Regions from separate parts of the Adlercreutzia sp. CNCM I-6207 genome, predicted to be linked through region 1. Evidence: riboswitches for the same ligand, from Rfam matches in the RefSeq annotation. Region 1 holds a riboswitch; the other holds the start of a gene.
What was found. Region 1 has a riboswitch for FMN ahead of ribD (bifunctional diaminohydroxyphosphoribosylaminopyrimidine deaminase/5-amino-6-(5-phosphoribosylamino)uracil reductase RibD). Riboswitches for the same ligand answer to the same signal wherever they lie in the genome.

Region 1 (15,635 bases):
GGGTCTCCGCGCGGTTCTCCCGGGTCTGCTGGGCCGCGAGCATCTCGATGACCTCGCGCATGATGTCCATGGTGGTGGCGGCGTCCTGGTCGATGCGGTGCAGCTCCTCCTCCCCCTTGTCGCGGGCCGGCGCCAGAAGCGGCACGACGAACGTGGCCAGAAGCAGCGTGCACACGATGACGCCGCAGGCGAGGAAGATCAGCAGCTCGCGCTGGGGAAAGGGCACGTTGGGCGGCCCGTAAACAGCATAGGTGGGAATGGAGAACATGATGGAGAGCGTGATGGTGCCCTTGGCTCCGCAAAACGTCGTGATGAGCGCGCTGCGCAGATCGCCTTTCCCGAAGCGGCGCTTCTCGTCGCGGCGCACATGGTAGAGATCCATGGCAAGCACCCACAGAAATCGCGTGGCCAGAAGCACGAAGGTGAGCCCGAAGACGAGCAGGATGAGCGTGGAGTTCGTGATGCGCACGTTCTCCCACGTATCCTGCATGGCCAAGGGAAGCTGGGTTCCCAGAAGCACGAACACGATGCCGTTCAGGGCATAGGTGAGCACGTGCCACACGCTGCCCGAGACGATGTTCATGCGCGAGACCGAAGGGCCGATGACCCCCTTGGGGGACGTGACGTTGATGAGCCCGGCCACCACCACGGCGATGACGCCGGACACATGGCACACATCGGCCACCAGGTAGATGAGGAAGGGAATGAGCACTTCGAAGAGCACATGGAAGTTCGTGTTCTCCACGCCGATGGAGCGGGCGCGCTTGACGACCCAATTGCCGAGCAGCCCCAGGAGAATGCCGAGCAGCAGGCCGCCGACGAATTCCACGAGGAAGTCGACCCCGGCGTCAACCAGGGAGAACGACCCGGTGACCACGGCGGCAATGGCGAATTGGAAGGACACGATACCCGAGGCGTCGTTCAAGAGCAGCTCGCCCTTCAACATGGAGGCCTGGCGCTTCGGGATGTCCACCTGCTTCGAAAGCGACGAGACCGCCACGGCGTCGGTGGGGCCCAAGGCCGCGCCCAGGGCGAAGGCCGCCGCCAGCGGAATGGAGGGCACGAACGCGTTCAGCAGGAAGCCGATGACGAGCGTCGTGGCCACCACGAGGCCTATGGCCAGGGAGAGCACGGGCTTGCGCTCGCGCCAGAGCGCCTGCTTGTCGGCGTGCTTCGCCTCGTCGTAGAGCAAAGGCGCGATGAACATGACGAGGAACAGCTCCGGGTCGAGCGTCACCTCCACCTCGCCGCCGGCCACAACGGCAATGAGGAGCCCGATGACGATCTGGATGAGCGGAAGCGAGACGCGCGGGATAATCTGGTCGATGAGCGAGGACGCCAAGACGGCGACGAGCAGGAGCAGACCGAGGGTCAGCGCTTCCACAACTGCATCTCCTTTTGGGTGTCGGCAATGGGCGAATAAGATATTTTAGAGCATGGCGGCCTATTGGGAAAGGCGCACGCGGAAGTTGCGGCCGCTCTTCTCCAGCTCGTAATCTCCCACCGAGGCCATGTACTGGCGCATCTGGGAATAGCCGAGGTCGCGCACCTTGAAGTCCTTGAACTTGGCACGCAGGGCGTCGGTGATGGTGGAGAGCATGATGCCCTCGGCGCCAGCGCCGGCCACCAGCTCGCGGATGTAGCCGGCCGGGGTGTCGCCCGCGGGCTTCTTCTTGCGAGCCGGCGCCTTCTGGGGGACCTCCTTCTTGACCGTGTTCTTCTTCGCGGCAGTCTTCTTGGCGGTCTCCTTCTTCGCGGCAGTCTTCTTGGCGGCCGGGTTCTCCTCCGCCTTCGACTTGGCCGCCTGGCGGCGCCGCGTCGGCTTTTCCGTCTCCGCGGGCTTCTCGGCCTCCGTCGGTTCCTTCGTCTCGCGCGCCTTCGCCTCTTCGGTGGCATCGGCTTTCTTCGTCTGGCGGGTCTTGCGCTCGGCGCGGGCGCGGCGGCCGGGCCGCACGTCCTTCTGAGCCTCCGGTGCCACAGGTTCTGTCTCCGGCGCTGCCTCCACGACCACTTCGACGGCCTCGGACGCCGGCACCTCCACCGCCACTTCGGTGGAGACATCCGACTGCTCCGCTTCGCCCTCGGGCAACGCCGCGGCGGCCTGGCGGCCCTCCGACAAACGCCCCACGGCCTTCGTCGCAACCCGGCGCGTACCGCGATGGCTGCGCGAGCGGCGATTCGGCTTCTCGGGCTTCTCCATCTCGGACTTCTCCATCTCGGGCTTCTCGGCCTCGGCCGAGGACGCCTCAGTCGCGGCCGCCTCTCCATCGAGCTCAGAGGCGACGTCGGCAGCCTCTTCTGCCTTAGCGACCTTCGCGGCCTTCGCGGCCTTCTCGGGCTTCCCCGCACGCTCGGGCTTCTCCGCCTTCTCGGGGCGCTCCTCGCCCTCGGCGAGTTCCACGGTGACCGAACTGTGGTCTTTGGTGATGCGCACCCGCGTGAACTCCTCGAGCAGCTTCGAGAGCAGGTTCGTGCCGTAGCTGCGCACGTCGAAATCGGGGTAGCGCTTCTGCAGGCGGCTGCCGATCTCGCCCAAGCCAGTGGCCTTGCCGTTGTTCTGGTTGTCGGTGATGATGTCCACCACGGCCTGCTCCACGGAGTCCTTCGGCACCGCGTTGCTGCCGCCGCCCTTCTCGTTGCGCTTGTTCTGCACGAGCAGCTCGAGCGTGGTGAACACGTCGCAGGCGCGCCGGAAGGGCGTGGGGGTCTTCTTCTCCCCCATGCCGATGACCATGCGCCCGCTCTCGCGCAAACGGCTGGCCAGGCGCGTGAAGTCCGAGTCGCTGGACACGAGGCAGAAGCCATCGACGTTGTCGGTGTAGAGGATGTCCATGGCGTCGATGATCATGGCGGAATCCGTGGCGTTCTTGCCCTGGGTGTAGCCGAACTGCTGGATGGGCGTGATGGAGTTCTCCAGCAGCGCGTCCTTCCATTTCGCGTGCAGGGTGAGCGTCCAGTCGCCGTAGATGCGCTTGATAGTGACGGTGCCATACTTCGACAGCTCGTTCAAGATCGGCTTCAAGTAGCGCGCCGACACGTTGTCCGCGTCGATGAGCAGCGCGAAGCGGCGGTCGGACGACTCAGTGGTTGTCTTTGATTCCATGGGAGGTAAATTCCTTGCTTGAGATAAGGGGCCTTTGTCACTCAGTATGGCACACTTCGGCCTAAAATGCTGCACCTATCTTGGACTCAGGTCAAGCCGTAACGTTGAGAAGCGCCTTTCCTCCCGAGAATACGGGAAGTCGTGGGATAGGGGCAGCCGAGGCAACAAAAAAGCCAGCGACGATAAGCCGCTGGCCTAGCATTTCGGTGGTGCACCATGAAGGACTCGAACCTTCGACCTTGGGATTAAGAGTCCCCTGCTCTACCAACTAAGCTAATGGTGCACTTGGTTCCTGCGCAAAGCGCTTGAATATTCTAGGCGAAGCTTTTCAGAATTGCAAGCCCTAAATTTTCAAGCGCGCTGGGGTGGATGATGGGACTCGAACCCACGATCTCCAGAGCCACAATCTGGCGCCTTAGCCAACTAGGCCACACCCACCATTTCGCGCAAGGCAGAATTATAGGCAACAGAGAGCCTGGGTGCAAGAGTTATTTTTCCTATGCCGCTCCCCGCGCCATGGGCGCCGCTCCCGTCGCCGCTGCCGGCACCACTCCCGTCGCCCGTTGATTCGTCTCGCCACCGTCCGACCGTTTCCGAGCACCCCGGCGCCGACGAGCACGCAGCGGCGCGCTTTAGCAGGCCGCCAAGTCCTTCACCACTTCCCCGCCGAGAATGAGGCCGGCTACGGAGGGGACGAAGGCAACCGAGCCGGGTGCCGGACGCGTACCGTCCTTCACAGCCATGTCGTCATCCGCGGGAACGAGCGGCGGCTCAGTGGAGTAGACCACCTTCAACGACGGAATGCCTCGCCGCCGCAGCTCGCGACGCATGACGCGGGCAAGCGGATCGACCGAGGTCTCGTAGATGTCCGCCACCCGAAACGCCGTCGGATCGAGTTTGTTGCCCGCGCCCATGGACGACACAATGGGCACACCTGCCGCAAAGGCAGCTTCCACCAGAGCGATCTTCGCGCTCACCGTGTCCACCGCGTCAATCACATAATCGAAGGCCGCGAAATCGAACTGGTCAGCCGTCTCGGGAAGGAAGAAGCACTGGCAAGGACGCACGATGCACGACGGATTGATAGAGGCCACGCGCTCGGCCGCCACCTGCGTCTTTGGACGCCCGATAGCGCCCATCGTGGCGATAATCTGCCGGTTGAGGTTCGTGGGATCCACCGTGTCGGAGTCGACGAGATCGAGCGCCCCCACCCCGCTGCGAGCCAGCGCCTCCACCGCATAGCCGCCCACTCCGCCAATGCCGAACACGGCCACCCGAGCCGCCGCCAAGCGGTCGAGACCATCTCGCCCCAGCAGCAGCCGCGTCCGCGCGAAAAGGTCATTCACGAGAGCACTCCCATCTTCCCTAAAGAGCGTCGAGTGTCGGGCACGGGCGCTCTTGCAAAAAGTTTCGCAAAAATGGTCACAAAATCGACTTTTGAACTCTTCGTGAACCGCAAACCCGTCATTTTCAGCAGTGAAACGCGGAAAAGAGGCGTTAAACTAACAAAATAGGGTTCAGAATCGAAGATAGAGAGTTCAAAACTCGATTTTGTGACCATATTATCGCAGTTTTTTGTCGGGAAGGCGCTTGCGGCCCCGATTAGGAGAAGACGATGTCCCAACAATCCTCGCAGCACAAAAATTTGACCCCCGCCATCGGTATCGCTCTAGCATTCTTGCTCTCGATGAGCTCTTTGGCCGGATGCAGTGCCTCGATGGCAGCTGATGAGGCGCCGACCGATAAGTCGACCCCTGAGCTCGCGAGCACAGGGGCGCCCGACGACTCACAAGAGCCGCAGGCCACTCCCCCAGAGGACGCAAACCAGCAGAATGCTGAAGCTGCTAGCGAAAACCGATCCGCAACCGACGATGGCGCCCTTTCCTACCGCGACATCCCCGCCTTCGATGGCAATCCCTACGTCTACGTGAACGACGGCGAGCCGGTGTTCACCGACGAGCAGCGCGCGGCCGAGCCCGGGTATGAGCGTTACGGCGAGCTGGACGAGTTAGGCCGCTGCACCGCCGCCTTCGCCGTCGCGGGCCCCGAGACCCAGCCCACGGAGAAGCGCGGTTCCATCGGCGAGGTGCGCCCCTCCGGCTGGCAGATGGCCAAGTACGATTTCGTGGAGGGCAAGTACCTGTTCAATCGCTGCCATCTTCTGGGCTACCAGCTCACGGGCGAGAACGCCAATACGCAAAACCTCATCACCGGCACGCGCTATTTGAACGTCCAGGGCATGCTGCCCTTCGAAAACGCCGTGGCCGACTATGTGGATGCCACGGGCAACCACGTGCTCATGGCCGTGGCGCCCGTCTTCGAGGGAAGCGAGCTGGTGGCCCGCGGCGTGCACATGATGGCGGAGTCCGTGGAAGACGGCGGCGAGGGCGTGGCCTTCAACGTCTTCTGCTACAACGTGCAGCCGGGAGTGGTCATCGACTACGGCACGGGCGAATCGATGCTCGAGGAGGACGCCACTCCCCTGCCCGACGTGTCGGGAGCCGAAAGCGCGCCCGATACCGCAAGCGAAGGCGCAGGTGCCGGCGAAGCGTCCGAGAAGGGCGCGACGGGCTCCGACGAGGGCAAGGGCGTCGCCGAGTACGTGCTGAACACAAACTCGAGGAAGTTCCACCTGCCGAGCTGCTCGTCGGTCGGCCAGATGAGCCCCAAGAACCGCGAGGACGTCGAGGACACCCGCGAGAACCTCATCGCCAACGGCTACGACCCCTGCAAGCGCTGCAACCCGTAGGACTTCGATGGAGTCTCCAAATGTGTGCTAGAATAGCCAACGCACTTACGGGGCTGTAGCTCAACGGTGGAGCAGGGGACTCATAATCCCTTGGTTCTCGGTTCGAATCCGGGCGGCCCTACCAAAAACAGACATGCGCCTGTCGGATATTTCCGGCGGGCGCATTTGCTATACGACGCTATCTTTCAAACGCGGCGAGCTTTTGTGCGATTAGCCTGGGAAGCTCTTCCGCGCATTCGGCGATGGCGTCTGCGCCTTCGCACTCCCCTGGCTCGCCAAATCCGTAGGCGCAGGCCACGAAGGGAATGTCGTTGCGCAGGGCCACCTCGCGATCGTGGAATCGGTCCCCTACCATAATATGGGGCAACGGATAGAAAGAAGCCACCTCGCGGTAGATCTGCCATTTGGGAATCCAGTCGAAGTCTTGGGCACAGTGAAGCCCTTCAATCCATCGGCCAAGGCCGAACTCCCGCATGTGATCCTCGCCGTAGGAGCGCCAGCAGTTCGACAGCAGCACCATGGTCGCCCCTCGGGAAGCTACCTCATCGAGGGCCTCCTCAACGCCGGGGAACAGCCGGGCCCGGCCTTCCTTTCGCAAACGCTCCATCTCGTCTCGCACCCGCAGCGAGGCCTCGCGCCACACGGGCTCGGGAAGATGCGGGGCGAAGGTGGTCCACATCTCCTCGGTCGTCCAGCCGAGCCAACATGCAATGTCGGCGTCAGCGTAGGTGCGCCGCTCGAGCCAGCCCTCCTTCGAAAGCCATGCGCAGGCCGCGCGAAAAGCCGGTCCGTAGAGCGCCATCGTATCGTGCAGCGTGCCATCGTAGTCGAAGAACACCGTGCCTCGTCGATCGCCCATTCGCCTCTCCTTTCCCAGGGCGCGCGTCAGCTAGCCCTCGATCTCGCGCAGCAGGTTCACCATCTCGATGGCCGACGTGGCGCAATCGAAGCCCTTGTTTCCCGCCTTGGTGCCCGCCCTCTCGATGGCCTGCTCGATGGTGTCCGTGGTGACGACGCCGAACATCACCGGCACATCCGATGCCAGCGCCACCTGCGCGATGCCCTTGGCAACCTCGTTGCAAACCAAATCGTAGTGGGACGTAGCGCCGCGAATGACCGCTCCCAGGCAGATCACGGCATCGTAGTGCCCGCTTCGGGCCATGCGCTGCGCCACAAGCGGTTCCTCGAAGGCACCGGGCACCCAAGCTATGTCCACATCCTCCTCGCGAACATTATGGCGCAGAAGCCCGTCCATGGCCCCGGCGATCAGCTTGCTCGTTATGAACTCATTGAAGCGGGAGGCCACAATGCCCACCTTGACGTTCTCGGATACCAGTTTTCCCTCAAATACGGTCATGATCTTGCCTTTCTCTCAATTCCTTTCGAGTTTCCAAATTTTCGAATTTTCCGTCTGTTACGCCACCTGGGGCTGCGGCTCCTCCGCCTTGAGCATATGGCCCATCTTCTCCCGCTTGGTCTTCAGGTAGAAGCCGTCGTGGGCTGTAGGTGCGATCTGGATCGGCACCCGCTCAGCAATGACCAGGCCGAAATCCTCCAATTGATACACCTTGTCGGGGTTGTTCGTGAGCAGGCGCATGGTCTTCACTCCGAGGCTCTGCAGAATTTGGGCTCCGATATAGTATTCCCGCAGATCGCCGGCAAACCCCAGCGCCTCGTTTGCCTGCAGCGTGTCGAGGCCCTGCTCCTGCAGCTCGTAGGCGCGCATCTTGTTCACGAGCCCGATGCCGCGGCCCTCCTGGCGCATGTACAGCACCACACCGCGGCCGGCCGCTTCCACCTGGGCCATGGCCGCCGCAAATTGCGCGCCGCAGTCGCAGCGCTGCGAGCCGAACACGTCTCCGGTCAGGCATTCGGAATGCACGCGCACCAGCACGTCCTCGCCGTTGCCGATCGCTCCCTTAACGAGGGCGATATGGTGCTCGCCGTTCAAGCGGTTGACGAAGGTCTTGGCGCGGAACTCGCCGTATTCCGTGGGCATGAACACGTCGGCCACCTGTTCCACGTGCACTTCGTGCTTCTTGCGATAGTCCTGCAGCGCCTTGATGGACACGAACGTCAGGCCATGCCGCCTTGCCAGCTCGATCAGCTGCGGCGTGCGCATCATCGTGCCGTCATCGGCCATGATCTCGCAGCACAGCCCGCACGGCTCAAGGCCGGCCAGCCGGCACAGATCCACCGTTGCCTCAGTGTGCCCATTGCGCTCCAGCACGCCGAGGGGCTTCGCCATAAGGGGAAACATGTGGCCCGGCCGGCGAAAGTCGCTGGGCGACGAGGTGGGATCCACCACTTTGCGCGCCGTAAGGCCGCGCTCGGCCGCCGAGATGCCCGTTGTCGTGTCCGCATGATCCACCGACACGGTGAATGCCGTCTCGTGGTTGTCGGTGTTGTCGGTGACCATCTGGGGGAAGCGCAGGCGGCGGCACAGCTCTGCGCTCATAGGCATGCAGATGAGCCCCTTTCCCACGCTCGCCATGAAGTTCACGTTCTCCGTCGTCGCGAATTGCGCGGCGCAGATGAGATCGCCCTCGTTCTCGCGATCGGGGTCGTCGGTCACCAGGATGACCTTTCCCGCGCGCAGGTCCCCCAAGGCCTGTTCAATGGTGTCGAATTGGAAGTCGTTCATGATGCTTCTCTTTCTCTGATAGCCTTGCCGTGCAGATGCGAGCCTAAAACCCATGGGCCGCAAGAAAATCCCGCGTGAGACCCGGTGACGACGGACTCGCCTTCGGACTGCCGCCACCCTTTCCCCAAAGCTCGTCCTTCCCGGGCGATGCGCGCGGCAGCAGACGCTCCACGTACTTGCCGATGACATCGTTCTCCATGTTGACCTTATCGCCGACGCCCTTGGAGGCGAGGGTTGTCTGCTCCCGCGTGTGCGGAATGACCGAAACCGTGAAAGAAGCGTCCGAGACGCTTGCCACCGTCAGGCTGATGCCGTCGAGGGCAACCGAGCCCTTCTCGACGACCAGACGCAGGAGGGAGGGCGCCGCCTCTATCTCGTACCACACGGCGTTCGCCTCCTGGCGCACCGAGGCAATCGTGCCCATACCGTCGATATGGCCCGATACGATATGGCCCCCGAAGCGCCCGTCGGCCACCAGAGCGCGCTCCAGATTGACGGGGCTCCCCGCGCGGAGCATTCCCAGATTCGATCGCCGCAGGGTCTCGGGCATGACATCTGCCGTGAAAGAGCCGCCGTCGAAGTCCGTCACCGTCAGACACACACCATTGACTGCGATAGAGTCGCCCAGTCGCACATCGCCCAAAACCCGCTTGGCGGCAATGCGTAGCACGCCGTCTTTGGAGCCGCCGCGCAGGAAACGCACGCGTCCCACTTCCTCTACGATACCGGTGAACATGGCTGAAGCCTCCCTTCCAGCAGCACGTCGCCTCCCATCATCTGCAGGGACACCTCGGAAAGGACGGGCGCATCCGCCGGATCCCCCACCCCGCGCCCCGCCACGGGGCCCAAAGCTTCTAAGCCGCCGAAAATCTTGGGCGCAATGTAGGCTTGGACGCGATCGACCAAACCTTCGTCGAAAAGGCTGCCGAGAAGCGTCGGCCCCCCTTCCACGATCAGGGAGTCCAGAGAGAAGCGCTGCCAGAGCAGCTCCATGAGAATGCGAGGGTCAACGCGACCTTCTCTCGCAGGCACCGCAACCACCGCGCATCCGCGCTCGGCCAGAGCGTTGCGGCGAGCCAGCAGCGCGCCCTCGGCCACGGCCACTATCACGGGCGCCTCGCTTGCCGTGCGAACCAGTTGGGATTCCAGGGGAAGGCGCGCGGCGGCATCGACCACGACGCGCGCCGGCTGGGAGACCTCGCGTCCATCGAGGCGGCACGTCAGCAGAGGATCGTCGGCGAGCGCCGTGCCGATGCCCACCATGACCCCGGCATGGCGGTGGCGGTCCTCATGAACGCGGCGACGCGCCGCCTCTCCGGTCACCCAGCGAGAAAGCCCCTCCCGCGTGGCCACCTTCCCGTCCAAGGTCATGGCGTATTTGGCTATCACCAGGGGACGGCGCTGCTCCATGGCGTGCAGGAACGGTTCGTTGACAGCGCGGCACGATGGCTCCAAGACCCCCACGGCCACTTCGATGCCGGCCCGCCGCAGAGCCTCGTTGCCCCTGCCCGCCACAAGAGGGTTGGGATCGAGCACGCCCACGACCACGCGCGCAATGCCGGCCTCGATAAGCGCCTCGGTGCACGGCGGCGTCTTGCCCGTATGGCAGCAGGGCTCCAAGGTGACATAGGCCGTGGCACCGGCCGGCGACTCGCTGCAAGCCGCAAGCGCCTCCCGCTCGGCATGGGGGCCGCCGAAACGGTGGTGCCAGCCCTCGCCGATGATACGGCCGTCTCGCACAATGACGGCGCCGACAAGGGGGTTGGGGCTCGTCCATCCCGCTCCGCGCCGGGCCAGCTCAACGGCTCGGGCCATGAAGCGCTCATCAGCCTCAGCGGGCAGCGAGCCGTCGGCATCCGCTGATTGCGCACCCACTTCCGACGATCGCACGCCCCCTCGCGCCCCATCGGGGACGCTGCGCCCTCCGTCCATCATGCCTCCTTTCACAAAGACACCTCAGGACAGGGGGGCGCCCGCATTGCAAAGGGCCCTGAAACACGAGGTTCCAGGGCCCTTGAGCATACGCGCGCACGCTGAAGATCTTCTTCCATCCAGACTGTACTGTCGGTCTCGGAATTTCACCGAGTCAGCCCTAAGGCTCGCGGACTTTACCGCCGGTCGGGAATCTCACCCTGCCCTGAAGATGCTATGTAGTTGTTCGACGGGAAGGATATTACGGCCGTTCTTCCCGATAGTCAATTACTCAAATTATTTCAAATGGGTGAAAGCACAAAATCCGATGGCTACATCTTCACCGGAGCCGACACGCCCAGCAGGTTCAGGCTCAAGGCCAGCACGATGCGGGTGGCGTCGCACAGGGCCAAACGCGCCGTCTGCACGTCGGCGTCGTCGGTGAGCACGTGGCAGTTGGTGTAGAACTGGTGGAACAGCGACGCCAGGTCCTGCGCGTAGTGGGTCAGGCGGAACGGCGCGCGGTCGCGGGCCGCCAGGGCGATGAGGTTGCCGAAGTCGGCCATCTTGCGCATGAGCGCCAGCTCGGAGGGATGGGTGAGCGGCGTCAGGTCGCAATCCTCGGGAATGATCTTCTCGGCGAGCTCGCCCATCGTCATCTCCCCCGCCTCGACGGCGGCGGCGTCGGCCTCATCGGCCGCCTTGCGCAGGATGGAGCAGATGCGCGCGTGGGCGTACTGCACGTAGTACACCGGGTTGGAGGCGTCCTTCTTCTTCGCCACCTCGATATCGAAGTCGATGGGCTGGTCAGCCGAGCGGGAGAGCATGAGGTAGCGGGTGGCATCCACGCCCACCTCGTCGATGAGCTCCTCGAAGGTGACCATCTCGCCGGTGCGCTTGGACATGCGCACGGCCTTGCCATCGCGGAACAGGTTCACGAGCTGCCCCAGCTGCACCTCGAGCGCCCCGGGCCAGCCCCAAGCCTCGAGCATGCACTCGCAGCGCTTGATGTAGCCGTGGTGGTCGGCGCCCCACAGATCGATAAGGTGGTCGAAGCCGCGCATCATCTTGTCGTAGTGGTAGGCCACGTCGCTCATGAAGTAGGTGGCCTCGCCGTCGCCCTTGATGAGCACGCGATCCTTGTCGTCGCCCAGATCCGTCGAGCGGAACCAAAGGGCGCCGTCCTTCTCGTAGAGGTAGCCCTTCTCGCGCATGGCGTCCAGGGAGCGGGACACGGCGCTCTCGCCGTTCTCGTCCTCCACGTACAGCGAGCGCTCGGAGAACCACTTGTCGAAGGTGGTGCCGAAGTTGGCCAGCACCTCGCGCTGGTTCTTGAGCGTCATGTCGTAGGCCATCTCGCGGAAGGCCTCGACGCGCTCCTCATCGGAGACGTTCAGCCACTTGTCGCCGTCCTGGTCGATGATGTCCTGGGCGATGTCCTTCACGTAGGCTCCGCCGTAGCACGCCTCGGGCATCTCAACATCGCGGCCGAGCAGCTGCTGGTAACGCACGTTCACGGAGTTGCCAAACACATCCATCTGGTTGCCGTGGTCGTTGATGTAGTACTCCTCGTACACGTCGTAGCCGCCGTGGCGCATGACGCGCGCCATGGCATCACCCAAGGACGCCCAACGGCCATGGCCCACGTGGAAGGGGCCGGTGGGGTTGGCGGACACGTACTCGAGGTTCACGTAGCGCTCACCCTCGGGAATGGTGCCGCGACCGAAGTTGTCGCCCTCCTCGCGCACCTCGCGCACCACGCCCTGCAGCACGGCATCGGACAGGCGGATGTTGATGAAGCCGGGGCCGGCGATCTCCACGGAGGCGATCATGTCGTTTGCGGGAATGTGATCCACGATGATCTGGGCGATCTCGCGGGGGTTCTTGTGAGCGAGCTTCGCGGTGCGCATGGCGACGGTGCTCGCCCAGTTGCCGTTGGCCTCGTCGCGGGGTCGCTCAAGAGCTGCCTGCGGGGCCTCCGCCAGCTCAAGTGAGCCGTCGGCACGGGCCGCGTCGATCGCGGCGTCGATGATTGCTTCGAGGGATTCGCGAATTTCCATTGGTCTAACTTCCTCTTCTGTACGTCTTCAGTACGTCGGCGTTACCACGCGCGCGGGCTGTGCCGTACCCAATCGCGCCTATAAGCGGCCATAATAGCATGAACGACCCGAGAAAAACAGGAGCGCCCGAGCACTGTGCCCGGGCGCTCCCGCTAACGGTTCCGCAGGTCAGAACTGTGCAAGTGCACAAGTTCGCGCGCTTGCCCTGGATGCTACGACAGGATCACCATGGCCGCCGTGAGGATCACGATGCAGACCACGCCGAGGACCACGAACAGCTTGGCGCCGAACTTGAGCCACGTGGAGTACTCCACCTTGGCGAGGGCCAAACCGCCCATGATGGCGCCGGAGGTCGGCGTGAACAGGTTCACAAGGCCGTTGCCGGCGGAGTAGATCATGACCATGGTCTCGACCGAGAAGTTCAGCTGGTGGGCCAGGCCGCCCAGAATCGGGATGGAGACCGTCGCCATGCCGGAGGAGGACGGGATCAGGAAGGACAGGACGATGTAGAGCAGGAACGACAGCGGCGCGAAGATGATCGCCGACATGCCCGTCAGCGCCGCGGCGGCGTTGTTCAGGATCCACATGTCAAGGCCCGTCTTGGCCATGAGCACGGTGATGGAGCGGGCCAGCGCGATGATGAGCACGACCGACATCATGTCAGCGGCGCCGTTGATGAACGCCTTCACGAAGCGGCTCTCCGACACGCCGCCGATGACGCCGATGATAAGCGCCATGAGCAGGAACCACGTGGAGGCCTCGTCGAAGTACCAGCTACCCAGCGGCACGCCGGTCAGGAAGCTCGACCAGGCCGGGGTGACCTCCTCCTCGGCAACGGAGGTGGCCTCAACCGGAGCGGCAAGCGTCGTCGTGGTGCCGTTCGCCTCGTCGTAGGCGCTCACAAGCTCCTCGCCGGTCACGGTGGTCGTCACTTCCTGGGTGGTGGCGCCGGCATCGAAGATGGTGACGCCGAGGTCGGCCCAGGGAATGAACGAGACGATCATGATGACGAAGGTGAGCGCGAACACGATGAGCGACCACTTCTGGCGGCCGGACATCTTCGGCGTCGCGGCGGCGTCATCGTCGGCGGCCTCGGTCTCGGACTCCTTCATGCCCCACTCGTTCATCATGTCCTGCTGCTCCTGCAGCGACAGGAAGGTGGAGCCCTTGTCGGCCTTCACCTTCTTGGCGTAGCGCATCACGAAGACGATGGCGATGGCGAGCGACACGAGCCAAATGATCACGCCGAGCGCGATGATGATGCCCTGGTTCACGGACACGCCGATGCCGTTCAAAGCGTCGACGGCCACGCCGACGGCGAACGGGTTCACGGTGGAGCCCATGACGCCGACGCCGGCGCCGAGCAGCACCACGGCCGCGCCGGTCAGGCTGTCGAAGCCGGCGGCCACCATGGTGGCGGCGAGCAGCAGGTAGAAGGGCACCGTCTCCTCGCACATGCCGTAGGTGGTGCCGCCGATGGAGAAGATCGCCATCAAAATCGGGATGAGCACGAGCTCGTTGCCCTTCAGCTTGTGCACGAGGGCCGCGATGCCGGCGTCAAGGGCGCCGGTCTCGGTGACGATGCCCAGAAAGCCGCCCAGGATCATGACGAACAGGCACACGCCGATGGCGTCCTGGAAGCCGAACACGGGCGCGGTGAGCACCTGGGAAAGCGTCGCGCCCTGGACGCCCTCGACGCCCGACGCGGACATGACAACAGTGACAATCGCCAGAACCACCAAGATGATGAGCAAGATGGTGAACGAGGACAGAGGCGCCCTCTTTTTCTTGCCTTTCTCTGCAGCTGCCATGGTTATCCCTCCTTAATCGAATGACTGACAAAACACGGGGGCCGTGCGGTTCCCCTCCCGACTCCGCACGGCCCCGAGGTGTCGAACTATGTGCCAGCTACCGTAGCGGTACGAAAGCTACTGCAGCGTGGCGTACATGACGGCCTTGATGGTGTGCATGCGGTTCTCGGCCTCGTCGAAGACCTTCGACTGCTTCGACTCGAACACGTCGTCCTCCACTTCCATCTCCGTCACGCCGAAGCGCTTCGCGATGTCGGCGCCGGTGGTGGTGTTGGTGTCGTGGAAGGCCGGCAGGCAGTGCAGGAAGATGGCCGTCGGCTTCGCCATGGCCATGATCTCCTTGGTCACGCGATAGGGCTGCAGCTGCTCGATGCGCTGCTGCCACACCTCGTCGGGCTCGCCCATGGACACCCACACGTCGGTGTAGATGACGTCGGCGTCCGTAGCGGCTTCCTTCACGTCCTCGGTGCACTTCACGGTGCAGCCGTTCTCGGCGGCGATGCCCTCGCAGGTCTTGATGAGCTCATCGTCCATCCAGCAGTCCTTCGGGCCGCAGCCGACGAAGTTCATGCCGAGCTTGGCGCACATCACCATGAGCGAGCGGCCCATGTTGTTCTTAAGGTCGCCGAAGAAGACGAACTTCAGGCCCTTGATGTCGTAGTTGAAGTTCTCCTGCACGGTGAGCGCGTCGGCGAGCATCTGGGTGGGATGCCACATATCGGTCAGGCCGTTCCACACCGGGACGCCGGCCTTCTCGGCAAGCTCCTCCACATCGGACTGGGCGAAGCCGCGGAACTCGATGCCGTCGTAGAAGCGGCCGAGCACGCGGGCGGTGTCCTCGATGGACTCCTTCTTGCCCATCTGGGAGGAACCGGGATCAAGGTAGGTCACGCCCATGCCGAGGTCCATGGCGCCGACCTCGAAGGCGCAGCGGGTGCGCGTGGAGGTCTTCTGGAACAGCAGCACGATGTTCTTGCCCTCGAGATAGCGGTGCGGGGTGCCGGTGCGCTTCAAGTCCTTGAAGTTCTTGGAGAGCTTCAGCAGGTACTCGATCTGCTCGGTGGAGAAGTCGAGCAGGCGGAGGTAGGACTGGCCGGAAATATTCACGGGCATAATACGTTCCTTTCAATGAGATGGCGGCCGACCGACAGGCCGGCCGCCGGGAAATTCTCAAGCAATGCGCAGCGCTTCAAGCCGCGCGATGGGTTGCCTTACAGCGCCTCGCGCCAGGCCGGCATGGACATGCAGCGCGGGCCGCCGCGGCCGCGGGAGAGCTCCGCCGACGGCATGACCAGGCAGTTGATGCCGTTCTTGTACAGCACGTCGTTGGTGACGTTGTTGCGCTGGTACACCACCA
Region 2 (15,635 bases), on a different contig from region 1:
TGAAGGGCGTCGTCCGCCTGCGTCGGGGCCGTCCGATGCTGCTCGTCGATGCTAGCGCGGACGGCTCGCTCGTCGATCGCCGCATCGCCTCCCTCGACGGCGTCTTCCTCTATACCGCCGCCGACCTGGCCGCTATCACGCGAGACGCCCCCTGGGCGCGTCTCGGTGCCGACGACGCCCGCGAGCGCCTTTTCGCCGATGCGGTTCGCGCTTTTGCCCTGGAGTTGGGCGAATAGGTTGCACGGCATTTTCCCGCTTTTGGCCGTGATGGCCCTCTCATTCCCAACCTAACCCGTTCGGGCGATTCCCGCGAAAAGCGCTCTGGGTATCCTTGGAGCCACGTTGCGGCCGAGTCTGCGGCAAACCCGCCGTTGGCCCTGCGGCAAGCCTGCTGCCAAACCTGCGGCCGCGTCCATGCGAGGGAGAGGAGACCCCGACATGATCGTATCGTGGATGACCACGAACCAATGCAACCTGAAATGCGTGCACTGCTACCAGGACGCCGAGGAGGCCACCGAGCGCGAGCTTTCCACCGACGAGGCGAAGAAGATGATCGACGAGATTGCCCTCGCGGGCTTCAAGATCATGATCTTCTCCGGCGGCGAGCCGCTTTTGCGCCCCGACATCTACGAGCTGGTGGCCCATGCGGCCTCCCGCGGCCTGCGCCCGGTGTTCGGCAGCAACGGCACGCTCATCACCGATGAGGTGGCGCGCCGTTTGAAGGAGGCGGGCGCCTGCGCCATGGGCATCTCCGTGGACAGCCTGGATGCCACCAAGCACGACAAGTTCCGCGGCCTCCCGAACGCCCACGCCCTCACCCTGGCCGGCATCGAGGCCTGCAAGCGCGCCGGCCTGCCCTTCCAGCTGCACACCACCGTGGTCGATTGGAACCGCGATGAGGTGTGCGCCATCACCGACTTCGCCGAAGAGATCGGCGCGCAGGCCCACTACATCTTCTTCCTAATTCCCGTCGGCCGCGGCGAGTACATCCAGGAGACGAGTTTGGAAGTGCTGGAAAACGAGGCGCTCCTTCGCGAGATCATGGAGAAGTCGGCGGAAGTATCCATCGATGTGAAGCCCACCTGCGCGCCGCAGTTCACCCGCGTGGCAAAGCAGCTGGGCGTGGAAACCCGCTTTACCCGCGGCTGCTTGGCGGGGCTCACCTACTGCGTCGTGGGCAGCGAGGGGATCGTGCGTCCTTGCGCCTACATGGCCGAGGAAGCCGGCGACGTGCGTGTGCAGCCCTTCGACGAGATTTGGAAGACGAGCCCGGTGTTCGAGCGCCTACGCACCCAGGCCTACTCCGGCGCCTGCGGGACGTGCGACTACAAGGACGGCTGCGGCGGCTGCCGCGCCCGCGCCGCCTACTACCACGACGGCGACATCCTGGCCCAAGACGACTACTGCGCTCATGGTCAGAAACTCAACGATACTGAGGAGAGCTAGCATGAAGAAAATCGTCCTGTGCGCTGCTGCGGCGGTGTTGGCGTTGGTGTTGGCCGGATGCGGCCAGCAGGAAGGCGAGGCCTCGGCGGCCGATGCGACCCAGCAGGAGCAACAGGCCCCCGAGGCTCCCGCAGCGGAAGCAACGGTGCCCGGCCCCGTCACCTTCACCGACGATATGGGAAACGAGGTCACCGTGGACAACCCCCAGCGGGTCGTGGCATGCATGGGCAGTTTCGCGAACGCCTGGGAGCTGGCCGGGGGCACGCTCGTGGGCGTCTCCGACGATGCGCTCACGGCGGCCGGCTGGACCATCGAGAGCCCGGATGTGGCCACGGTAGGGGACTTCACGGCGGTGAATCTCGAGGCCATCATGGCGCTTAACCCCGATTTCGTCATCATGACGAGCGGTACCGGCGGCCGCGGCGGCGACTCCAGCCAGGTCGACCTGCGCGACGCGCTTGTGGGCGCGGGCATTCCCGTGGCCTACTTCGAGGTGACCATCTTCGACGACTACGAGCGCCTCATGCGCACCTTCACCGACATCACCGGGCGTGCGGATCTTTACGATCAGAACGTGGCGAAGGTGGCCGCGGCCATCGACGCCGTTGTGGGCGCGGTGCCGGCCGAGAACCCGCCGACGGCGCTTTTGCTCACCACCTTCTCCGGTGGCACCCGCGTGCAGAGCTCCGGCACCCAGACCGGGGCCATGCTGGCCGACCTCGGCGTGAACAACCTCGCCGACGAGAACAAAAGCCTCCTGAAAGATTTCAGCCTGGAAGCGGTCATCGAGATGGATCCCGACTTCATCTTCGTCATTCCCATGGGCAACGACACCGAGGCGGCTATGCGCAACCTCGAGGAGGCCACGGCGGCCAACCCGGCGTGGGGCTCGCTTTCCGCCGTGCAGAACGGCCGCTACATCACCTTGGACCCGACGCTGTACCTCGCAAAGCCCAACGCCCAGTGGGATGCGGCCTACCAGGGGCTCTTCGATAACCTCTACGGGCAGAACTAGCGACGGGGGATGTCTCGCGCCATGGGTTCTGTCTCCCGCAACATCGTCGTCGTTGCCGCGACCGCCGTCTTTCTTGCGGCGGTCACGGCGGCGGCGCTCATGCTCGGCGCCTCCTCGGTGAGCCTGCCGGAGCTGGCGACGTGGCTTTTCGGCGGCGACGTTTCCGCCACGGCCCGCAACATCCTTGAGAACGTTCGCGTGCCCCGGGTACTGGCGGCCCTTCTGGCCGGGGCGGCCCTGGCCTGCTCCGGCGCGCTTATCCAGGCGTGCCTGGACAATCCGCTGGCGAGTCCCAACGTCATCGGCGTGAACTCCGGTGCGGGGCTTGCCGTGCTGCTGGCCGCCTCGCTCGTTCCCGGGGCGCTGTGGCTCACGCCGCTGGCGGCCTTCGCCGGGGCGCTCGCGACGGCGCTCATCATCTTCGCGCTGTCGCTGGGCACGGGACTCAGTCGCCTTACCGTGGTGCTCGCCGGCATCGCCATCACCACCGTGTTCGGCGCCGGCATGAACACCATCCTCATTGTTGACCCGGACGCCTACATCGGCTCGTCCACCTTCCTCGTGGGCGGCCTGTCCGGGGTCCTTATGCGCGATCTGGCGTGGCCGGCCGCCTACATCGCCGTGGGCCTGGCGGCGGCGCTGGCGGGCGCGGCGAAGCTGAACATCCTCTCGCTCGGCGACGAGGCGGCCCACAGCCTGGGCGTGAACGTGCGCGCCGTGCGCCTGGGGATGCTCGCCGTGGCCGCCGTGCTCGCCGGCGCGGCCGTGAGCTTCGCGGGCCTCATCGGATTTGTGGGGCTGGTGGTGCCGCATCTCATGCGCTTCTTCGTGGGCCACGACAACCGCTGGGTGGTGCCGGCGTCCGCCTTGGCCGGCGCGGCCTTCGTCGTGGGATGCGACCTTCTGGCCCGGGTGCTGTTCGCCCCCTACGAGCTGCCCGTGGGCATTCTGCTCGCCTTCATCGGCGGCCCCTTCTTCATCTACCTCATCCTGAAGAACAAAGGAGGCGGCCTTGACTGAGCGTGCCATTCAGGGCGAGAGGACGTCGTGCGCGCGTCTCGCCGACGCTAAGGCGCGCGCGTCGGAGTGCGCCATCCGCTACGAGGACCTCTCGTTCTCCTACAGGGCGGGCGCCCCCTTCATGGAGGGGCTTTCCGCCGCCATTCCCGCCGGCGCGGTGACGAGCATCGTCGGCCCCAACGGCTGCGGGAAATCGACGCTGGTGAAGCTGGCTGCCGGCCTTCTGCGCCCCGCGGCGGGACGGGTGGAGGTGGCTGGCCGCGATACTGCTTCCTTGACCTCGCGCGAACGGGCGCATCTGATGGCCGTGCTGGCCCAGACCTCCCGCGTGCCTCCCATGACCGTGGAGGCTCTGGTGGCCTGCGGCCGCCATCCGCACCTGGGGTGGGGCGGCCGACTCGGGCCGACCGATCGCGCGGCCGTGGAAGCCGCCATGGAACGGGCCGGGGTCGCGGTCTTCCGCAATCATGACCTGCACCAGCTTTCTGGCGGCGAGCGTCAGCGTGCCCATGTGGCCCGCACACTCGCCCAGGACACCGACCTCATCGTGCTGGACGAGCCCACCACCTATCTGGATATCAGCGCCTGCCACGACCTCATGGCCCTCGTGCGCGACCTGAACCGACGCGAGGGCAAGACCGTCGCCATGGTCATCCACGATCTGGACCTGGCGCTTCGCTACTCCGATTACCTCGTGGTGATGCAGAAGGGGAGGGTTCTGGCCCAGGGCCCCACCGAGAAGGTGCTCGCCTCGGGCGCCGTCGGCGACGCCTTCCAAATGGACATCTGCCCCCACGACCGCTTCAGCCCCGTGAGGGATGAGGCGGTCGCGGGGGCGCGTGCCGAGATCGGCCGCGGCTACGTCCTCTACCCCCGTCGCCGCTAAGCGGCACCCCGAGGCATCGGCGGCGGCTATCGACGGCTGCGCGCATCCGATGGTCCTGGGGGTTGCGCACGCGGCTCGCGTCGCCTACAATGTGCCCCGTGAATTCTGTTTCAGGGCGAGGTGGAAATCCTCACTGGCGGTAAGCACGGCGCCTGCGCGCGCCGGCAAGCCCGCGACCCTGTGCGAGAGCGCAGGCTGACCCGGTGAAATTCCGGGGCCAACGGTTACAGTCCGGATGGAAGAGGCAGACGCTCGCGCTTCCGGCGCCCCGGCCGATGGGGCCAACGCAAACGGAAGCGCGACATCATGGAAGCCTGTATGAAAGGAATTCATACGGGCTCGTTTTCTTTTTGCGAGGGGAAGCGGCTCCGGAAGATACGCCTCGCGAAGAGAAAGAAGGTCCATCATGGCCAACAAACCCACGACTCACCCCGCTGTCGGTTCCTCCACCGTGCGCCCCGCCAAGGCGCCCACGGCCCAGAAGACCATGGCGAACACGAACCGCTGGTCTACCCGCGTGCTCGTGACCATCGCGCTTCTGTGCGCCATCTCGGTGCTCTTGTCCTTCGTCGAGTTCCCGCTTCTGCCCGGCGTGGCGTGGCTGTCCTACGACGCCTCCATCATGCCCGCGGCGGTCTGCGGCTTCGCCTACGGTCCGGCGGCCGGCCTCGCCTGCGGCATCATCTCGGTGGTGGCCCACGGCATCCTCTTCGCCGACTTCACCGGCGCCCTCATGAACCTGCTCGTGGTCATCGGCTTCATCCTGCCCTCGGCGCTCGTGTACAAGAAGATCCACACCCTGAAGGGCGCCATCATCGGCCTTCTGCTCGGCATCGTGTTCGCCGTCGTCATGGCCGTGCTCGGCAACCTCGTGGTCACCCCGGCCTGGCTCGGCGTGCCGCTGGATGCCGTCGTGGCCATGATCGTGCCCATCCTCATCCCGTTCAACCTGCTGAAGGGCCTTTTGAACGCCATTCTGACGCTTATCGTCTACAAGGCGATCTCGAACCTCATCACCCCGAAGAAAGACCAGGTTAAGGGCCGCTAATGAGCACCGATGTCTTCGTCGACTTCCGCGATGCCGCCTTCACCTACGATGGGGAGGCCTTCGTCTTCCGGCACCTGAACCTGACGGTGCCCCAGGGGCAGTTTCTGTGCCTGCTCGGCGGCAACGGTTCGGGGAAGTCCACTCTGGCCAAGCACATCAACGCGCTGCTTCTGCCCGACGAGGGCGAGGTGATCGTGTTCGGCTGCGACACCCGCGACGCGGAGCAGACCTACTTCATCCGTTCCAACGCGGGGCTGGTCTTCCAGAACCCCGACGACCAGCTGGTGGCGAGCCTCATCGAGAACGACGTCGCCTTCGGCCCGGAGAACCTCGGCATCCCGAACCCCGAGCTGCGCGATCGGGTGACCCGGGCGCTTGCCGAGGTGGGCCTGCAGGGCTTCGAGGCCCACGAGACCAATGCGCTCTCGGGCGGTCAGAAGCAGCGCGTGGCCATCGCCGGGGTGCTCGCCATGGATCCGGCCATCCTCATTCTGGACGAGGCCACGGCCATGCTCGACCCGCGCGGGCGCGCCGGGCTCATGCGCGTCGTGCGCGAGCTGCACGAGCGCGGCATGACCGTCGTGATGATCACCCACTTCATGGAGGAGGCGGCCGCAGCCGACCGCGTGGTGGTGCTCGACGGCGGCGAGGTGCGTATGGACGGCGCCCCGGAAGAGGTGCTCGTGCGCGCCGACGAGCTGCGCGCGCTTTCCCTGGAAGTGCCCTTCGCCTGCCGGCTCTCGCTCGAGCTGCAGGCCGCGGGCGTTCCCGTTTCCACCTGCATCACCGACGACGCCCTGAAGGAGGAGCTATGCGCCTTGCGTTCGAAGATGTGAGCTACTCCTACGAGGGCGGCGAGGCGAAAAAGAAGCGCGGCCGTCGCAAGAAAGACGCCGTCCGCCAGGCCGATTGGGGCAACGCGCCCGATGCCGTGTGGGCCCTGCGCGATGTGACCTTCACGGTGGAGCAAGGGGAGTTCTTCGGCATCGCCGGGCACACCGGGAGCGGCAAGTCCACGCTCATCCAGCATATGAACGGACTCGTGCATCCCACGTGCGGCCGCGTGCTAGCCGATGGGCGCGACTTGGCGGAGAAGGGCGTCGCCACCGAAGTGCGCCGCCAGGTGGGACTCGTGTTCCAGTATCCCGAGAACCAGCTGTTCGCCAACACCGTCTACGACGACGTGGCCTTCGGACCGCGCAACATGGGGCTTGGCACCGAGGAGGTCGACCGCCGCGTGCGGGAGGGCCTGGCCTTGGTGGGGCTGTCCTTCGACGAGCTTTCCGAGCGCAGCCCCTTCGACCTGTCCGGCGGCCAGCAGCGCCGCGTGGCCTTCGCCGGCGTGCTCGCCATGGAGCCGGAGGTGCTTGTGCTCGACGAGCCGGTGGCCGGCCTGGACCCGCTCTCCCGCGAGGAGTTCCTGGGGCTCATCCGCGAGCTGCACGCCGGCGGCCGCACCATCGTCATGGTGTCTCACTCCATGGAGGACTTGGCGGCGCTAAGCGACCGCATCCTCGTGCTGTCCGAGGGGCGCCTGTTCCGCCTGGGCACGCCGGCCGAGGTGTTCGCCGATGCGGCGGAGCTGAAGGCCGTGGGCCTGGGGGCGCCGGCGCCGGAGGCCTTCGCCGCCTCCCTGCGCGAGGCCGGCTTTACGCTGGGGCGCGACCTCTACGACGAGCGCACCCTGGCCGCCGACATCGCCGCCCAGCTGAGAGGCGGTGATGGCGATGCCTGATCGCGCCATCATCGGCCAGTACTGGCCCGAGGACTCGCTCGTCCACGCTATGGATCCCCGGGTGAAGTTCATCCTGTCCTTCGTGCTCATGGCGGCGGTGTTCTGCGCGGCGACGCCCCTCTCGCTCGCGGTGGCGGCCCTGTTCATCGTGGGCTTCTACGCGGCGAGCCGCATCCCGCTGCTCCAGGCCATCCGCGCCATCGGCCCTCTGCTCGTGCTCGTGGTGCTGACGGCGCTCCTGAACGTGCTCTTCGTCCAGGGCGGTCATGTGTACTTCGAGTTCGGCATCATCTGCATCAGCGAGAAGGGCCTGCAGTCGGCCGTCTTCATCGGCTGCCGCCTGCTGCTTCTGCTCATGGGGATGAGCCTGCTCACCCTGACGACCACGACCCTCGACATCACGGCGGCCTTCGAGCGTCTGATGGCGCCGCTTTCGCGCATCGGCGTTCCCGCCCACGAGCTGGGCATGATCCTCGGCATCGCGCTGCGCTTCCTGCCTCAGTTCATGACGGAGCTCGGCATCATCTACCGCGCCCAGAAAAGTCGCGGCGCCCACTTCAACGCGAATCCCTTCCGCGGCGGCATCCAGTCGCTCACGGCTCTGCTCATCCCGCTGTTCACGAGCGCTTTCCGCCATGCCGAGACCCTGAGCGCCGCCATGGAGGCCCGCTGCTACCATGGCGGCGTCGGCACCACGCGCCTGGAACCTCTGCGCCTCACTTGGCGCGACGCCGTGGGCACCGCCGCCCTCCTCCTGATGATCGCCGCCGTCATCACCACCAACTACATTCCGCTTTCGTTTTGAGTTGAGTAGCGTGGGGCTGGAGGCGGTGGTGCCGCGCGCAGTTCATTCAATGGCAAGAGGAGAACGATATGGCCCTCATCGAGCAATGCCATTGAATGCTGTTTGAACACGGCACCACCGCCTCCAGCCCCACGCGGACAAGCCACATTCCCGAGAAAGGACCCCGAAATGACCGGAAACGAGCTCATCGTCGACTACCTCACCAGCGTCCCCGCCTGGTACCTCGCCACGGTGGAGGATACCCCGGAGGGCGCCCAGCCCCACGTGCGCCCCTTCAGCTTCGCCGCGCTGCAGGACGGCGAGATCCAGTTCTGCACCGCCACCACCAAGGACTGCTACCGCGAAATGCAGGCCAATCCCCGCGTGGAGCTGACCGCCTGGAAGCCCGGCCGCGGCTGGGTCATCCTGCGGGGCCGCGCGAACTTGGAAGACCGCGCCAGCGCGGAGGTCCGCGAGGAGGGCTTCAAGCACATGGTCGCCCTCGGCGAGGACTGGGATGATGCGGCTGATCCGCGCCTCACCTTCTTTACCATCGACGACGCCGAGGCGTGGCTCTGCGACATCGACGGCTCCTGGAACCCCATCGAGTTGTAGAGGTCCCGCCCATCACTTTGTTGACATTCGGCGCATTGCGCGCGGAAGGCCCCTCGATGCAGTACAATCGCACCCATGATTGAACTTCTCACAACTATCGATTCTGTCGTGTGGGGCCCGGCGATGATCGCGCTGTTGCTCGGCACGCACATCTACCTGACGTTCCGCACGGGGTTCATCCAGCGCAAGTTGCCCCAGGCTATCCGCATGTCGGTGCGCCGTGATCCGTCGGGCAAGGGCGACATCTCCAGCTTCGGGGCGCTGGCCACGGCACTCGCCGCCACCATCGGCACCGGCTCCATCGTCGGCGTGGCCACGGCGCTCCTCGCCGGCGGCCCCGGCGCCATCTTCTGGATGTGGATCGCGGGACTGTTCGGCATCGCCACCAAGTACGTCGAGACCTACGCGGCCGTGAAGTACCGCGTTCGCGACAAAACTGGCGCCATGCTGGGCGGCGCCATGTTCGTGTGGAAGCGCGCCTTCGCGCGGCCGGACGGCAGCGTGCCGTGGTGGGCGACGCTGGGTGCCGTGTCCTTCGCCGCCTTCGCCGTCATCGCCACCATCGGGACTGGCTCGGCGGTGCAGGCGGCGGCCATCTCCGGCATCGTCACCTCGTCGGTGCCCGCCATTCCGGCCGTGGCCGTGGGCGTTGTGATCGTCGTGGCCGTGGCGGCCGTTATCTTCGGCGGCGTGAACTCTATCGCGCGGGTGTGCGAGTGGCTCGTGCCCATCATGGCCGGCGCTTACGCGCTCGGTTGTCTGGTCATCATGGGCATGAACGCCCCGGTGCTCGGCGAGGCCGTCGGGCTTATTCTGGAATGTGCCTTCACCCCGAAGGCGGCTTTCGGCGGCGCGGTGGGTTCCGGCATGGTGATGGCCCTGCAGTTCGGTTGCGCGCGCGGCCTGTTCTCCAACGAGTCGGGACTGGGCACCGCCCCCATTGTGGCGGCGGCGGCCAAGACGAAGAACCCCGCCGACCAGGCGCTCATCTCCATGACCGGTGCGTTTTGGTCCACGGGCGTCATCTGCCTGCTCACGGGGCTCGTACTCGTGTCCACCATGATCGTGCACCCGGAGATCGGCGCGGACATCCTGGCCAACCCCTCCATCTTCACCGGGGCGGCCTTGGCCAGTGCCGCCTTCGCCGAGATCCCCGTGTTCGGGACGCCGGTGCTCGTGCTCGGCATGTGCGCGTTCGCATACTCCACCATCCTCGGCTGGTCCTATTACGGCAATCGTTGCGTGGCCTATCTGTTCGGCCCCAAGGGCATCAAGCCGTACCAGGTGATCTACGTGGCCGTGGCCTTCTTCGGCGCCATCGGGGTGGGGGACGTGGTGTGGACCATCTCCGACATCGGCAACGCGTTGATGGCCATTCCCAACATCATCGTCATTCTGCTGCTTTCGGGCATGATCGCCCGGGAGACCAAGCACTACGTCTACGACGGGCACCTCGACGAGGAGTATGCCGAGCCCGTGCCTCGCGTGGACAAGGCACAGCTTTAGAAGGCCCCGCCGCCGCTTACGGGGAATTCTTCCATTGTTAACAAAGACGCTCAACTTCTCCCTCTATAATGCGGCTACTTTAGCACGTTAAAGTGCGAAGGCCCGATGAGCGCGCCTTGCCTCGCCGGGACCGCCGCGCCGAGCCGCTGGCTTTGAAGTCCCGCCGCACTGCGCTCACTGAGAGGAGAACCGCCACATGGACATGATTGTTGACGTTATCAACAGCATCGACGCCTTCGTTTGGGGGCCGCCGATGCTCGTGCTGCTGTTAGGCTCGCACATCTTTCTGACCTTCCGCACCGGCTTCATCCAGCGCAAGCTGCCCACGGCCATCAAGCTGTCGGTGACCAAGGATCCCGACGCTCCCGGCGACATCAGCCAGTTCGGCGCGCTGTGCACGGCGTTGTCGGCCACCATCGGCACCGGCAACATCGTCGGCGTGGGCACCGCCATCATCGCGGGTGGTCCGGGCGCGGTGTTCTGGATGTGGATCACCGGCGTGTTCGGCATCGCCACGAAGTACTCCGAGACCTTCGCTGCCGTTAAGTACCGCGTGAAGGATCACAACGGCGACATGCTCGGCGGCGCCATGTACGCGTGGAAGCGCGGCTTCACTGACAAGAACGGCAACACGCCCTGGTGGGCGCTGCTCGGCGCCGGGGCTTTTGCCCTGTTCGCGGCCATCGCGTCCTTCGGCATCGGCTCGGCCGTGCAGTCCTCCGCCATGACCGAGGTCATCTCCACGAATCTGCCCGGCGTGCCTGCCTGGGGCATCGGATTGGCCATCGTCATCATGGTGTCGGTCGTCATCTTCGGCGGCGTGAAGGTCATCTCGAACGTGTGCGAGAAGCTCGTGCCCTTCATGGCCATCGCCTACATCTGGGGCTGCGTTGTCATCCTCGGCATGAACTGGGAGCTCGTCTGGCCCGCGTTCTGCCTCATCGTGGAGAGCGCCTTCACCGCCAAGGCGGCCTTCGGCGGCGCGCTGGGGTCCGGCCTCATGCTGGCCCTGCAGTTCGGCTGCGCGCGCGGCCTGTTCTCCAACGAGTCGGGCCTCGGCTCCGCGCCCATCGTGGCCTCGGCGGCCGCGACCCGCAACCCGGCCCGTCAGGCGCTCGTCTCCATGACCGGCACCTTCTGGGACACGGTCATCATCTGCCTGCTCACCGGTCTCGTGCTCGTGTCCACCATGCTCGGCAACGCCGATCTGCAGTCCGAGATCATGGCCGGCAACATCACCGCCGGTGCGGCGCTGTCCTCCGCGGCCTTCGCGAGCATTCCCTACATCGGCACGCCCATTCTCATCTTCGGCATGATTCTGTTCGCCTACTCCACCATCCTGGGTTGGTCCTACTACGGCAACCGCTGCGTCACCTACCTGTTCGGCAAGCGCGCCATCCGCCCCTACCAGGTGCTCTACGTGGTGGTGGCCTTCCTCGGCGCCATCGGCGTGGGCGAGGTGGTCTGGACGGTCTCCGACATCACCAACGCCCTTATGGCCATCCCGAACATCATCATGGTGCTGCTGCTCTCCGGGCTCATCGCGAAGGAGACGAAGCATTACGTCTACGAGGGCAACCTCGACGAGCGCGACGAGGCTCCCATTCCGCAGCTGGACAGCAAGTAGGTTCTAGCGACATAGTGTGTCATGAGCGAGCGCCCTGCAATGCGGGGCGCTCGTGTTAGAATGGCCAGATGGCCGACGGGCCGTAAGTCCTGAGCGCCAGGCGGTGCCTTCTTTTGCGAAAGGATGTGAATCGCTTGGACGTCCTCGTTTTCGTCGTGCGCCTGGCGACTGCGGTCGTCGGGTTGCTGAGGGAGGCGGTTGCGTTCTCCGAGACGCTCAGGAGGGGCCGGAATAGGAAGGACCGCTAGTTCGCGCTAGCGGTCCTAACTAAACGACGGTGCCGCCTGCATCCACCTCAGGCTGGTCCGTTGGTCGTATTCTAGCATATATTGCATTGGGAAGCGAGCGGATGGAAGCAGCATGGGCGAAGCGAAGACGATTGCAGTCATAGGCGGCGGGGCCTCGGGGCTGGCTGCGGCCGTGGCGGCTGGGGAGGCTCTACGGGATTTGGAAGGTGCCGGAGGTGCGGCCAGTGAGGTCGTAGAAGGTGACGCGGGCGCGGCGCGGGTCGTCGTGTACGAGGCCTCCGACCGCGTGGGACGCTCTATTCTGGCCACGGGCAACGGACGCTGCAACTTCTCGAACGCGCGGCCCGACGAGGGCGACTACCGCAACGCCGCTTTTGTCAGGCGCGTGCTTTTCGAGTTCGAATGCCAGGCGCATCGTCGCGTGCCGTCCCAGGCAAAGACGAGCACCGCGTACTCGAACGGCGTGCTGGGGTTCTTCTCCGACCACGGGCTTATGTGGCGCGAGGAAGGGGAGGGGCGCTTATACCCGCTCGCGAACAAGGCCGCATCCGTGCTCGATTGCCTGCGGGCGGCTTGTGCTGCGGCGGGGGTGGAAGAGCGCGTGGAATGCGAGGTCGCAGCCGTGGAGCCGCCGCGCGCCGAGGGCGCCCCGTTCACGCTGCGCCTGGCCGACGGGCGCTTCGAGCGGGCCGGTGTGGTTATCGTGGCCGTGGGAGGCACCGTCGCGCGCGAGCTTTTGCCCAAGGGCCTTTCCTTCCGCGAGCTGGAGCCGACGCTGGGGCCGTTGGCCACCGATCCGCACATGCCGCGTCGCCTCGACAACATCCGCGTGCGCGGGGCGCTCGAGCTGTGGCGCCCCGGCGAGAAGATGACGCCCCAAGAGCTCAACCGCCACGGCTTCCCGATGGGCACCCACGAAGGCGAGCGGCTGGTGTCCCGCGAGGTGGGCGAGGTGATGTTCCGCAAGTACGGCGTTTCGGGGATCGCTGCATTCAACCTGAGCCGCCTGGTCGAGCCCGGCGACGTGCTCGCCGTGGACTTCGTGCCCTGGGTGCGCCTTTGCGACATGGAGGCGTTCCTTAATCGTCGCCGCAAGCTGCTGCGCGCCTCGCTCGGGCGCGATGTGACGTGGAGCGATATGCTGCGCGGCATGGTGCTCGTGCCCGTGGCCGACGTGCTGCTGGAGGCGGCGGCGCTGGACGGTGCGCGCCCTGTGGCCAAAGGGGAGACGGCCGTCATAGCGCCGGTGCTCAAGGGGTTGCGGCTTCCTGTGACGGGCCTCGGTGACGTGCGACAGTGCCAGGTGCACCGCGGGGGCGTGAGCGTCCGGGCGGTGGACGACCGCACGTGCGAGATGCGGCGCGTGCCGGGGCTCTACGTCGTCGGCGAGGCGCTGGACGTGGATGCGGCGTGCGGCGGGTTCAACCTGCACTGGGCCTGGGCCTCGGGGCTGCTCGCGGGCTGGTCGGCGGCGGAAAGAATCGCGGACCTCGCCAGCTTAGCCGACGCTTCGGGCTCCTCCGACTCGGAGCGGCGGGAGGGGGCGCCGTGCTCAAACAGCATTGAAGTGCAGGGCTCGTCGCGGGTCGCTGGCGGGAACTTATGCACTTCAATGAACTGCGCGCGGACCCCCTCCCGCCACTCCGAGCCTGCTCGTCGGAACAAGAGGGGGCGTGCATGATTCAGGCTTCCAATGTTCCGGTTTCTCTTGATGCTCTCCTGCCAGAAAACGAATCGCTCTTCCGCCGAGAAATCGCGCGGACGCTCGGGGTTAAGACGAGCGCTATCACTGAGGTGAAGCTGCTGAAGCGGTCGATCGATGCGCGGAAGAAGCCGAACGTGCATGGCGTCGTGACCGTGGCGGTCGAGCTTGCGGAAGGCGCTGATCCGCGGCCGGTGAAGGGCGTGGCGGTCAAGGCCTACGAGCCCCCTGAGCCTCTTTCGATACCGCACGTGGAACCGACTGGGCTGCGGCCTGTTGTGGTCGGGGCGGGGCCGGCGGGGCTGTTCTGCGCGCTGTATCTGGCGCGGGCGGGGTTGCGTCCCCTCGTGGTGGAGCGCGGGGCGTCGGTAGACGATCGCGTGGCCATCGTCGAGGCCTTCAACGCCGGCGCGCCGCTCGATACGTGCACGAACATCCAGTTCGGCGAGGGCGGGGCGGGCACATTCTCAGACGGCAAGCTGAACACCGGTATCAAGTCGCCCCATATCCGCCATGTGCTGGAGGCCTTCGTGGAAGCCGGCGCCCCGGAGGACATTCTCGTGGACGCCAAGCCGCACATTGGCACCGACCTGCTCGTCGGCGTCGTGCGCAACCTGCGTCGGGCCATCGAGGAGGCGGGGGGAGAGGTACGGTTCCTTACGCGCCTCGACGGCCTTGTGCTTGAGGGCGGAGCTGCTGATCGTCCGGGCGTCGCTGATGCTGTGGATGAGGTTGGCGGCGAAGATGGCGAAGCGCGCGTCACTGCCGTTCGCCTCGTCGATGAGCGCACGGGAGCGGCAGAAGTCTTCGCCACCGATTGCGTCGTGCTGGCCTGCGGGCACTCCGCGCGTGACACCTTCCAAATGGTTTGCGAGGCCGGGGCGGACATGGCCCGCAAGCCCTTCGCCGTGGGCGTGCGCATTGAACATCCCCAGGCTCTCGTGAACGAGGCCCAGCACGGGCCAGCCGCTGGTCATGCGGCCCTCGGGACGGCCGACTACAAGCTGGCGGTGAAGACCGACGACGGCCGGGGCGTCTACAGCTTCTGCATGTGTCCGGGCGGGGAGGTGGTGGCGGCCGCCAGCGAGGAGGGGCTGCTCTGCGTGAACGGCATGAGCCGCCACGCCCGCGCCGGGGCCAATGCTAACGCGGCGCTGCTCGTGGAGGTGCGTCCCGACGACCTGCCCGGCGACGATCCGCTGGCCGGCGTCGCCTTCCAGCGCCAGTTGGAGCGGGATGCGTATCAGCTCGGCCGCGGCTTGACGGCTGGCGGCGGGGAAGATGCTAGCGCACTTTGTCCTCCGTACACGGCCCCGGCCCAAACGGTCGGTGACTTCCTCGTGCACGCCAGCGGCACCCCGAGCGCCGCGGTGACGCCCACCTACCCGCGCGGCGTGGCTTGGCGCGACCTGCGCGATTGCCTGCCGCCGTTCGTGACCGATGCCCTCGCCGAGGCGCTGCCGGCCCTCGATCGCAAGCTGCACGGATTCGCCAGCGACGATGCCGTCATGACCGCCGTGGAGGCCCGCAGCTCAAGCCCTGTGCGCATCGTTCGCGACGATGGCTTCCAATCGAATATCGCGGGCCTGTATCCCTGCGGGGAAGGAGCCGGGTACGCCGGCGGCATCACGAGCGCCGCCGTGGACGGCCTGCGCGTCGCCGAGGCCATCGTCGCCGCACGCCGTCCGCTCGCGCTGGAAGAGGCCACCCGTGCTCTGGCTGTCGGCAATGCCGTCATCTTCCCGACCGACACCGTCTTCGGCCTGGGCGTCTCCGTGAGCGCGGCTCCGGGCCCCCAGCTCCTCTACGACCTGAAGCACCGCGACGCCGGTAAGCCCGTGGCGTGGCTCGTGGAAGGCCCCGAGGCGCTGGATGTCTACGGAAGGGACGTTCCCGCCTATGCGCGGCGCCTCGCCGAGACCTTCTGGCCCGGCGGCCTCACGCTCGTGGTGCGCGCCTCCGATGCCGTCCCCGCCGCCTTCCAATCGCCCGCGGGCACCATC

Region 2: linked by a shared signal. The riboswitch ahead of ACW4QM_RS09505 (ECF transporter S component) and the one ahead of ribD (bifunctional diaminohydroxyphosphoribosylaminopyrimidine deaminase/5-amino-6-(5-phosphoribosylamino)uracil reductase RibD) in region 1 are both predicted to bind FMN.

The regions. Positions count from the first base shown of each region.
Region 1 is NZ_CDRVLZ010000020.1:1,739-17,373, reverse strand. It holds gene ACW4QM_RS09915 (Na+/H+ antiporter) at 1-1,384, opposite strand, end outside; gene ACW4QM_RS09910 (NYN domain-containing protein) at 1,445-3,103, opposite strand; tRNA gene ACW4QM_RS09905 (tRNA-Lys) at 3,311-3,386, opposite strand; tRNA gene ACW4QM_RS09900 (tRNA-His) at 3,465-3,541, opposite strand; gene ACW4QM_RS09895 (tRNA threonylcarbamoyladenosine dehydratase) at 3,736-4,449, opposite strand; gene ACW4QM_RS09890 (DNA/RNA non-specific endonuclease) at 4,821-5,852, shown strand; tRNA gene ACW4QM_RS09885 (tRNA-Ile) at 5,902-5,976, shown strand; gene ACW4QM_RS09880 (HAD family hydrolase) at 6,031-6,711, opposite strand; gene ribH (6,7-dimethyl-8-ribityllumazine synthase) at 6,742-7,209, opposite strand; gene ACW4QM_RS09870 (bifunctional 3,4-dihydroxy-2-butanone-4-phosphate synthase/GTP cyclohydrolase II) at 7,267-8,496, opposite strand; gene ACW4QM_RS09865 (riboflavin synthase) at 8,540-9,232, opposite strand; gene ribD (bifunctional diaminohydroxyphosphoribosylaminopyrimidine deaminase/5-amino-6-(5-phosphoribosylamino)uracil reductase RibD) at 9,214-10,431, opposite strand; FMN riboswitch at 10,532-10,645, opposite strand; gene argS (arginine--tRNA ligase) at 10,740-12,467, opposite strand; gene ACW4QM_RS09850 (YfcC family protein) at 12,680-14,278, opposite strand; gene argF (ornithine carbamoyltransferase) at 14,396-15,391, opposite strand; gene arcA (arginine deiminase) at 15,490-15,635, opposite strand, start outside.
Region 2 is NZ_CDRVLZ010000018.1:21,364-36,998, forward strand. It holds gene ACW4QM_RS09480 (hypothetical protein) at 1-236, shown strand, start outside; gene nirJ2 (putative heme d1 biosynthesis radical SAM protein NirJ2) at 439-1,446, shown strand; gene ACW4QM_RS09490 (ABC transporter substrate-binding protein) at 1,448-2,461, shown strand; gene ACW4QM_RS09495 (FecCD family ABC transporter permease) at 2,483-3,481, shown strand; gene ACW4QM_RS09500 (ABC transporter ATP-binding protein) at 3,474-4,367, shown strand; FMN riboswitch at 4,470-4,618, shown strand; gene ACW4QM_RS09505 (ECF transporter S component) at 4,774-5,415, shown strand; gene ACW4QM_RS09510 (energy-coupling factor transporter ATPase) at 5,415-6,251, shown strand; gene ACW4QM_RS09515 (energy-coupling factor transporter ATPase) at 6,227-7,150, shown strand; gene ACW4QM_RS09520 (energy-coupling factor transporter transmembrane component T family protein) at 7,137-7,955, shown strand; gene ACW4QM_RS09525 (pyridoxamine 5'-phosphate oxidase family protein) at 8,124-8,549, shown strand; gene ACW4QM_RS09530 (alanine/glycine:cation symporter family protein) at 8,625-10,055, shown strand; gene ACW4QM_RS09535 (alanine/glycine:cation symporter family protein) at 10,252-11,682, shown strand; gene ACW4QM_RS09540 (NAD(P)/FAD-dependent oxidoreductase) at 12,043-13,611, shown strand; gene ACW4QM_RS09545 (FAD-dependent protein) at 13,608-15,635, shown strand, end outside.